Regions from separate parts of the Dyella sp. BiH032 genome, predicted to be linked through region 2. Evidence: predicted binding sites of a transcription regulator. Region 2 holds the regulator's gene; each other region holds the start of a gene.
The links. Region 2 encodes sigma-54, which starts transcription at its own class of promoters, with help from an activator protein. Its sites were predicted from a motif close to TGGCACGNGCNTTGC; they were not measured.

Region 1 (3,234 bases), 1.5 Mb from region 2:
GGGTGAGGCAGGGAATCGCGCCCGCGTCCGGCTTCGGCGCAGCGAAGCGCACGTCGGCGCGGCCGACCCAGGCGCCGTTGAGGAAAAGATCGGTGCGGTACGTGCCCGGCATGATCACTGGGCCGCGCTCGAAACGGCTGATGTCGCCGGTGTTGCGGCCGGCGCCCGACAGCAGGTTGCGGTCGAAGCTGGCGTCGACCGCCGCGGAGGCGGACGCACCGTTGGGCGAAGCGTCCGTCGCCGTCGCCGCGTGGGACAGGCCGAGCGCGCCGGCGATCGCCAGGCACAGCAGCGCGCGCCGGGCCGGATGGCCGAGGGCGCGGGCGTGGCCGTCCCTGGCGCGCAGGAAGCTCACGGCGCGACCGTACCCGTGTAGCTGTCGGCGGCGCCGTAGTCGTTGATGGCCGTGTACTTCACCGCGCTGCCGGCGGTCGGACGCGGCGCGCCGGCGGCCAGCGGCAGGCGCAGGTCGGAGAGCGGCGCGGCCATGCCCAGCTCCGCGCTCACATTCTTGCCGCCGACGTTCACCGAGATCTCGGAAATCGTGATGTGGAACGGCGTGGGGTTGTGCGCGACCAGGGCCTTGCCGTCGGCATCGACCTTCCAGGTGAGCTGGGAGGGCGCCTTCAGCGGATCGCCTTGCAGGCCGGCCGGGCGGTAGAACAGCTTCAGCCGCGAACGCAGCGCCAGCTGCAGCAGGTTCTGTCCTTCCGCCTGCGGGCCGGCGGGCTTGGGCGGCACTTCGAGCACGTTGAGCCAGAACAGGGACTCGCGGTCCGCGGGCAGTTGCTCGTGCGTATAGACGATGCGCAGGCTCTGTTCCTTCTTCGCCTCCATGCGGAACAGCGGCGGCGTGATCAGGAACGGCACATCGACGGATTCGGGGGTGGAATGCACGTCGCCGCGGTCGATCCACGACTCGACCAGCACGGGGTGGTCGTTGTCGTTGGTCAGGCGCACGGTGACCTCGCCGTCCTTCGCGGGGAACACGACACGGGTGCCGCCGATCAGCACATTAGCGTGCGCGGCCGGGGCGCCGAGGCACAGGGCCAGCAGGCCCGCGCCCAGGGCGCAGACGAACTTCCTCATGGGTTTCCCTCGCTGCGAAATCAGAATCCGCCGCCTGGCGGCGGAGAGCGCCGGAACCGCTCGGGGTTCCGGCGCGGACTTGCCTCTTACAACACCGCGTTGCCGCGGGTCTTACTGGTACAGCATCGTGAACTGCACGCTGGTGCTCACGGTACCGGCGCCGGCGGCGGCGGTCGCGAAGTACTGCGCGTAGTAGTTCAGGGAACCGGCGCCGCTGGTCAGCGTGGCCTGCTGCGAGGACTGCGTGGAGGCCGTGCCGGCCAGGTTGATCGTGGTGAAGTCGCTGTTGAGCAGCTGCACTTCCACGCCGGTGGCGGTGCCCGAGGCGTTCTTCAGGTTGCCGTCGGCCATGATGGTCGGGCCCGGCTCGAAGAAGGTCTGGGCCTTGGTCAGGGAACCGCAGTTAGTCAGGTTCAGCGCGAAGGCGGTGCGGCCGGCGGTCTGGCCGGAGGCGCTCAGCGACGTGGTGGACACGGTCGGGAGGGCCACGTTGACGGTGGCCGGGCTGTTGCCGCCATTGATCTTGCAGGTGGAGGCGTTGACCGAGCCGGTGATGTTGATGGTGCCGTCGGCGGCGGAAGCCTGATTCGGGGCCAGGGCGGCGAAGCCCAGGGCGGCGATCAGGGCGGTGGCAATGACGTTCTTGCTCATCGGGCCTTAGTCCTTAAACGGTTTTGGGTGGGTACGGCAGATTCGTTGCGTTCCGGACGCGGGCTTGGTGTCTCGTCCCCCTGCGTCTTGTCGTCGAGGAGACGGGCGCTGCCGGAGCCCTTCCTCGATGGCGAGCGGCCTCATGCAGAAGCCATGCCAAAAAACGTGACCTAGTTCTCACTTAGTTTTGAGAAGTGTCTCACGGAATTTACGTCTCTCTCGTTAAGCCGCGTCAAAAAGATGTCGAGGTCCCATAGCGTCAAAAAGTGACCAAGGGCGTCCAAGTGGCTGCCGTGCTTAACAAATCTGACCCGATGGCCACGGTTTCCATGGGGGCTTGTCAAGCATGCTTGACACGGGGCAGGGGCGCGCCTAGCATCATGTCAAGCTCGCTTGACACGGCGGGCGCCTAAAGGGGGGCTAAGCATGGAGGGGAGCATGGAGCGTCTGACCAAGCGCATGGCCGCCTGGCCGGCCTGGGGACGGCGCGCGGCGCTGGCGCTGGTCATGGGCGGCTACTTCGTCACCCTGGCGGCGACGCTGCAGGCGCCGGGCCTCGGCCTACGGCTCCTGGGCCTAGTCCTGCTGATCGGGCTGACCTGGGTACTGGCGTACGTGTCGCGCGCGGCCGCCTGCGTCGAGGCGGAGGGCGAGATGCGGCGGGAGGATCGCCGCTACCTCGCCGAGTTCGTGCCGGCGATGGCGGTGTACTTCGCCATCATGTTGTTCGCCTGGCCCTTGCACAGGACCGTCGGTGCGCTCTGGCTCAAGGGACTGATCGCCTTGCTGCCCGCGCTGCCGGTCGCCGCGATGGCGTTCTCGCTGTTTCGCTACGTCATGGCCAGCGACGAGTTCATGCAGCGCCTGCACTTGCAGGCGCTGGCGTTCGCCGCCGGTGTGGTGGCCGTGGTTAGCGTGGCCACGGGTTTCCTCGCCGCCGCCAAGGTGATCGCGCTGGACGGCACGGCGCTGCTGCTGGTGTTTCCCGCACTGATGTGCGTCTACGGCCCGACCCTTGCGTGGGCCAAGCGGCGCTATCGCGACTGATGGAGAACCGGGTACGCGAACTGCGCGCGGAGCGCGCCTGGTCGCAGGCCGATCTGGCCGCACGGCTGGACGTCTCGCGCCAGACGGTCAACGCCATCGAGACCGGCAAATACGACCCCAGCCTGCCGCTGGCCTTCAAGATCGCGCGGTTGTTCGAGCAGCCGATCGAGGCGATCTTCCGGCCGGACGGCGAGGCGGGGACCTGAAAGCATCACGGGGAAAGACGGGCCGCGAGGCTCACGATCGAGGGGTACGCAAGCACATGGCTATCAAGGGACGCACCGTAGTGCGCATCGCCGCCGTCGCACTGGGGCTGGGGGCGCTGGCGTGGAACCAGTTCCACGCGCGCGGCGATCGCAGCGAGGACAACGCCGCCGCCGACGCATCCGCCACGGCCGCCGCGCCGAGCGCACCGGCCAAGCCGGAAACCTGGACACTGGGCTCGCT
Region 2 (3,234 bases):
CGCGATTCGCCTCGCATGCCGGCGACCCAGCGCAAGGCCATGCGCTCATGCACGCCATCGTAGAGTTGTCGGGCGGTAAGCCGGTCCAAACCGAATCCTTTGCGCCGCATGGTGGCCGGTCGAGGCCGGCGGCTTGGCCGACATTGTGCCAGTTCGGGCGGTCCGGCGCCCCGTCGGGGGCGGGAGAAGGATTCGAAAAGGCCCGCCCCGGGAGGGGGCGGGCCGGCGAGGTTCAGCCGTACTGGCGTTCCTCGCGCACTTCGCGCTGGTGCTTGTCGCAGACCTTGTCGCGGTGCTTGCGCAGCTGGGCGACGAGCTTGTCGAACAAGGTATCGATGGAGACGTACATGTCCGACTCGGTGGCTTCCGCGTGCAGCGGCACCGCCCCGGGGACCTTGAGCGTGCCTTCGGCGCGCTGCTGGAGCTTGTCGACGGAGAGAACGATCGTCAGTTCGAGGAGTCGGCCTTCCAGGCGGGTAAGTCGCTCGCAGTGATTGTTCACGCGTTCGCGAAGGGCCGGGGTGATCTCGATCTTCTGGCCGCTGAGCTGGACTTGCATAGTGCGCCTCCTCTGGTACTGCCGCGTGGTGCGGCGTGGGTCGGTGCGCCGGTGCCGCTTGAACGCCGACGCACCTCTGTCATCTCTCGGTATGGGGACGCTTTCCGCCCCTCCAAGTTCCCATGCTCGCGCAAAAAAACGCAGGCGGCTGATGCAGGTCAGCCGGCCCGCTGTCTTTCGCTGGAGCTGGGAATCCTCATGGCCTCCCGATATTTGGCGACGGTCCGGCGGGCCACCTGGATGCCCTTGCGGTGCAGCTCCTCGGCGATGGCCTGGTCGGAAAGGGGTTTGCGCGGGTCCTCCGCATCGATGAGTTTGCGCAGCATGGCCTGGATGGCGGTGGCGGACGCGCTGCCGCCGTCTTCCGTGGACACGCCGCTGGAGAAGAAGTGCTTCAGTTCGAACGTGCCACGCGGCGTATGGATGTACTTGCGGGTGGTGACGCGGGAAATGGTGGATTCGTGCATGCCCACTTCTTCCGCCACCTCGCGCAGCACCAGCGGGTGCATGGCTTCCGGACCGTAGTCGAGGAAGGCGCTCTGCCGCCGCACGATCGCCTCGGCGACTTTGAGCAGCGTTTCGGCACGCGATTCCAGGCTCTTGATCAGCCAGCGTGCCTCCTGCAGTTGGCCGCGCATCCAGCTGGCGTCTTCGCCCCGCGCCTGCGCGATGAGGCTGCAATAGTGCTGATTGAGGCCGAGCCGGGGCTGGCAGTCGGGATTGAGGCTGACCCGCCAGCGGCCGCCGTCCTTGCGGGCATAGACGTCCGGCGCGACGTATTCCACCGGCGTCACGTCGAGCGCCGCGCCGGGCCGCGGATCCAGGCCGCGGATCAGCATGGCGGCGGCGTGCGTTTCCTCTTCGCTCGCGCGCAGGCGGCGCGACAGGCGGGTGATGTCGTTGCGGGCAAGCAATTCCAGCTCGCTGTCGACGATGCGCAGCGCCAGTTCGCGCTGCGGCAGTTCGGGGTCGAACTGTTCCAGCTGCACGCGCAGGCAATCGCGCAGGTCGAGGCTCGCGACGCCGGTGGGATCGAAGCGCTGGACCTGCCGGCGTACCGCGTCGATCTCCTCGAGGCTGGCCTTCAGGTCCGCGGGAACGGCGGCGGCTACCGCTTCGAGCGTCTCGGCGAGGTAGCCGTCCGCGTTGAGCGCATCGATGATCACGGCGGCGATAGTTCGATCGCGCAGGCTCATGTGCGTGAGATTGAGCTGCCACAGCAGGTGTTCCTGCAGCGTTTCCGGCGCGGCGTTCTGCGGCTCGAAGCTGTCGTCTTCCGAGCCGCTGTTGCGGCTGCCGCCGGCGGACGAGAAATCGATCGGCTCCTCGGCAACCCCGCCGGTGGCTTCGCCCCAGTCGGCGACTTCCTCGCCGTCGCCGTCGCTCGACGAGGACGCGGCTTCGGCGGGCGCATCGAACGTGGCGGACTCGCTCTCGTTTTCGGCGGGTGTGTCCTCGGAGAACTCGAGCAGCGGATTGCTCTCAGCGATCTGGCGCAGTTCTGCCTCCAGCTCCAGCTGCGACAACTGCAGGAGGCGGATGGCCTGCTGCAACTGCGGCGTCAGGGTGAGCTGTTGGTTGAGACGAAACTGCAGTCCGGGTTTCATGCCACTGGTTTGGATGAGCTTCTGGGCATCCTAACCCCTGGGGTGGATAGCGGCCATAGCTTCCCGCTCATGGCCGTGTAGGCCGAATGGCTGAATGTGACGGAGCGCGCGCCGTCATGGGCCAAGCCACCGCTTACAGCCGGAATTCCCGGCCCAGGTACACCTCGCGAACTTTCTCGTCGGCCAGGATGTGCGCCGGCGTGCCGCGCGAGAGCACTTCGCCGTCGTTGAGAATATAGGCGCGATCGCAGATGCCAAGCGTCTCACGCACGTTGTGATCGGTGATCAGCACGCCGATGCCGCGTTCCTTGAGGTGGCGCACGATGCGCTGGATCTCGCCCACGGAAATGGGGTCCACGCCTGCGAACGGCTCGTCGAGCAGCATGTAGCGAGGTTCTGCGGCCAGCGCCCGGGCAATCTCCACGCGGCGGCGCTCGCCGCCGGACAGGCTGATGCCGCGCTGCTCGGCGATGTGGGCGATCTTGAGTTCGTCCAGCAGGCTTTCCAGCTCGGTCGCGCGCTGCTTGGCGCTGAGGTTCTCGCGCAGCTCCAGCACGGCCATGATGTTGTCGGCCACTGTGAGCCGGCGGAACACCGAAGGCTCCTGCGGCAGGTAGCCGATGCCCAGCTTGGCGCGGGCGTGCATGGGCAGGCCGGTGATGTCGTACTTGTCGAGCTTGATGGTGCCGGCATCGGCCTCGATCAGACCGACCACCATGTAGAAGCAGGTGGTCTTGCCGGCGCCGTTGGGGCCGAGCAGGCCGACGACCTCGCCTTCACGGATGGAAAAGGCGAAGTCACGCACCACCTGGCGCGCACGGAAGCGTTTCTGCAGGCCTTCGGCGGACAGCATCGATTACTTGCCCTCGGCCGGCTTGGCGCTGGTGGCCGGTGCGGCGGGTTTCGGCTTGGGCAGGAAGGTGCCGTGCACCAGGCCGTCGCCACCGGATTCGCCGGTGATCAGGCTGGTATCGGTGTTGTACGTGATCTTGTCGCCGTTGAAGGTGCCGCGCCCCTGCTGGGTCACCTTGGCGTTGCCGGTGAGCACGGCGATGCCGTTGATGTTGT
Region 3 (3,234 bases), 1.2 Mb from region 2:
CGCTGCCATGTTCCAGCACGTGCCACAGCGGGCCGAAGGCGCTGAAGAACGTGGTGTTGAGGAAGCCCAGCACCTGGTTGAACCGGTCGAAGCCGGGGCTGCCTTGCGGGAAGGCCAGGCCGCGGTCCAGGCCGAGGGCGCCGAGGTGGTGGAGGATGGCGGCGCTTTCGCTGAGCGTGCGGCCGTCCGCGGTGAGCAGGGCGGGTGTTTCCGCGACGGGGTTGATGCGCTTGAAGGTGTCGGTGGTGACGTCGCGGGGCATCTCGACGCGGCACAGCCGGTAGGGCTGGCCCAGCCATTCGAGCGCCACGATGGAGCCGAAGGAGCAGCCCGAGGGCACGCCGTAGAACAGGATGGGTGTCATGCGATTTCTCCATGCCGGGGACGTCCCGGCGTGGCGGTGAAGCTACCGGCGTGGACTTCGCGGCAGTAGCCGGCCAAGAATGGACTTATCGTCCACATCTATGGCCTTTGCGTGCTCAATCTCAACGACCTGAAATTCTTCGCCGCGGCCGTCGAGCATGGTGGCTTTGCGGCGGCGGGGCGTCGGCTGGGTGTGCCCAAGTCCACGGTGAGCAAGCGGGTCGCCGAGCTGGAAACGGCGCTGGGTGCGCGCCTGATCCTGCGCACCTCGCGCAGCTTCGCCCTGACCGAGGCCGGACGGGATTTCCACGAACACGCGCGCGCCGCCCTGATCGAGGCGGAGGCCGCCGAGGACGTCGTGCGCAGCCGCGCCAGCGAGCCGAGCGGCACGGTGCGCATCACCGCTGCCGTGCCCACGGCGCAGTTCGATCTCGCGCCGCATCTGCCGCGGCTTGCCCGCATGTACCCGCGGCTGCACCTGCGGCTCGACGTCACCGACCGGTTCGTCGATGTGGTGCAGGAGGGCTACGACATCGCGGTGCGCAGCCACTTCGCGCCCTTGCCCGATTCCGGACTGGTGCAGCGGCGTGTGCGCGTGGATCCGATCGTACTGGTCGCGGCGCCAGCGTATCTCGCGCAGCACGGCACACCTGCGACGCCGGAGGCGCTCGCTGGACACGACGGCCTGCTCACCGCGCCCGGCGCCGACCAATGGCAGCTCGCCGACGGCGAGGGGCGTGGCGTCCGCGTGGCGCCACGGCCGCGCATGACCGCCAACGAATCCGTCGCGCTCCTGCATGCGGCGACGGCGGGACTGGGCGTGACCTGCCTGCCCGCACGCATGTGCCGGGCGGCCATGGAGGCCGGCGCGCTTGAGCGCGTCCTGCCCGACTGGACCGCTGGCAGCGTTGCCACGACGCTGGTCATGCCGCATCGCCGGGGCCTGCTGCCGGGCGTGCGCGTGGCGATCGAGTTCCTGGTCACGTGCCTGGGCGAGGCTTGAAGGCTAGGATGGCGGACCGGCCTCGGGCAGGTCCGGCGTGATGATCGATTCTGGTGCAAACGGCTTCAGCCCTTAGGGCGATGATGGTGCGAACGCCGGAACGATCTTCACGCCGCCGCGACGCAAGTCACTGATGCGCCGGTGGTCCCGAGCTTGGCACGCTGCTTGCCAAAGAGCTTTGCGTTTTCCCACATCTCTACCCGCCGAGGTTTGTCATGTCCGCCCAGAAAGTGCTCGACCTGATCAAGGAACACGACGTCGAGTTCGTCGACCTGCGTTTCGCCGACATGCTCGGCAAGCACCACCACGTCACGTTCCCGGCCCATGCCATCGACGAGTCGACCTTCGAGGACGGCAAGATGTTCGACGGTTCCTCGATCTCGGGCTGGAAGGGCATCAACGAGTCGGACATGGTCCTGCTGCCCGACGCGGAAACGGCCTACCTCGATCCGTTCAGCGCGCACACCCAGCTGGTCCTGCACTGCGACGTGCTGGAGCCGAGCACGATGCAGGCCTACGGCCGCGACCCGCGCTCCATCGCCAAGCGCGCCGAGGCGTTCCTCAAGTCCACCGGCATTGCCGACACCGCCTTCTTCGGTCCGGAGCCGGAGTTCTTCGTATTCGACTCCGTGCGCTGGCAGAACGACATGGGCCGCGTGTTCTACGAAATCGGTTCCGAAGAGGCCGCCTGGTCGTCGCGCTACAAGTACGAAGACAACAACACCGGCCACCGTCCGGGCGTGAAGGGGGGCTACTTCCCGGTCAGCCCGGTCGACTCGCTGGGCGACCTGCGCGCCGACATGTGCAAGGTGCTGGAGTCCCTGGGCCAGGTGGTGGAAGTGCACCACCATGAAGTGGCCAACGCGGGCCAGTGCGAGATCGGCGTGAAGTTCAACACGCTGCTGAAGAAGGCCGATGAACTGATGACGCTCAAGTACGTCATCAAGAACGTCGCCCACCAGAACGGCAAGACCGTCACCTTCATGCCCAAGCCGATCGTCGGCGACAACGGCAGCGGCATGCACGTGCACCAGTCGCTCTCGAAGGACGGCAAGAACCTGTTCGCCGGCGACCTGTACGGCGGCCTGAGCCAGACCGCGCTGTGGTACATCGGCGGCATCTTCAAGCACGCCAAGGCCATCAACGCGTTCGCCAACTCCACCACCAACAGCTACAAGCGCCTGGTGCCGGGCTTCGAGGCGCCGGTGATGCTGGCCTACTCGGCCCGCAACCGCTCGGCCAGCTGCCGCATCCCGTACGTGTCCAACCCGAAGGGCCGCCGCATCGAAGTGCGCTTCCCCGATCCGATGAACTCCGGCTACCTGGTGTTCACCGCGCTGATGATGGCCGGACTGGACGGCATCATTAACAAGATCGACCCGGGCGCGCCGGCCGACAAGGATCTCTACGACCTGCCGCCGGAAGAAGAGAAGAACATCCCGCAGGTGTGCTCCAGCCTCGACCAGGCGCTGGAAGCGCTGGACAAGGACCGCGACTTCCTGAAGGCCGGCGGCGTGTTCACCGACGACTTCATCGACGCGTACATCTCGCTGAAGATGCAGGAAGTCACCCGCTACCGCGCCAGCACGCATCCGCTGGAGTTCCAGATGTACTACGCGCTCTGACGCGCGTCGGCATGTGGGGGAAGGAACGGGCGCTTCGGCGCCCGTTCTTTTTGCGCGCCGGCTGATGCAGCGCTGCTTGCGGCGAGGCGAGGGCGAGCGGCTGCCGGAAGAGCGTGCCTTCCCTTCCTTGCCTCGCCGGTAATGCACGTGCGTCATCACGAAGCCGCTGGCCGACAGCGCAGGCAGGCGGTCGCGGCGGGCCGCGCTCGCACCGGCGCGATACACTCGGCGCATGCCGTCCAC

Region 1: RKE25_RS21810 (fimbrial protein) is a predicted target of sigma-54. The motif match lies at 1,885-1,899, and genes of this name have one in related genera.
Region 3: glnA (type I glutamate--ammonia ligase) is a predicted target of sigma-54. The motif match lies at 1,521-1,535, and genes of this name have one in related genera.

The regions. Positions count from the first base shown of each region.
Region 1 is NZ_CP134867.1:4,941,828-4,945,061, reverse strand. Features, by position in the region: gene RKE25_RS21820 (fimbria/pilus outer membrane usher protein) at 1-355, opposite strand, end outside; gene RKE25_RS21815 (molecular chaperone) at 352-1,089, opposite strand; gene RKE25_RS21810 (fimbrial protein) at 1,201-1,740, opposite strand; gene RKE25_RS21805 (hypothetical protein) at 2,179-2,787, shown strand; gene RKE25_RS21800 (helix-turn-helix transcriptional regulator) at 2,787-2,993, shown strand; gene RKE25_RS21795 (alpha/beta hydrolase) at 3,050-3,234, shown strand, end outside.
Region 2 is NZ_CP134867.1:1,400,015-1,403,248, forward strand. Features, by position in the region: gene hprK (HPr(Ser) kinase/phosphatase) at 1-41, opposite strand, end outside; gene raiA (ribosome-associated translation inhibitor RaiA) at 233-559, opposite strand; gene RKE25_RS06035 (RNA polymerase factor sigma-54) at 718-2,166, opposite strand; gene lptB (LPS export ABC transporter ATP-binding protein) at 2,300-3,019, opposite strand; gene lptA (lipopolysaccharide transport periplasmic protein LptA) at 3,023-3,234, opposite strand, start outside.
Region 3 is NZ_CP134867.1:178,147-181,380, reverse strand. Features, by position in the region: gene RKE25_RS00730 (glutathione S-transferase family protein) at 1-364, opposite strand, end outside; gene RKE25_RS00725 (LysR family transcriptional regulator) at 476-1,366, shown strand; gene glnA (type I glutamate--ammonia ligase) at 1,582-2,991, shown strand; gene RKE25_RS00715 (AraC family transcriptional regulator) at 3,224-3,234, shown strand, end outside.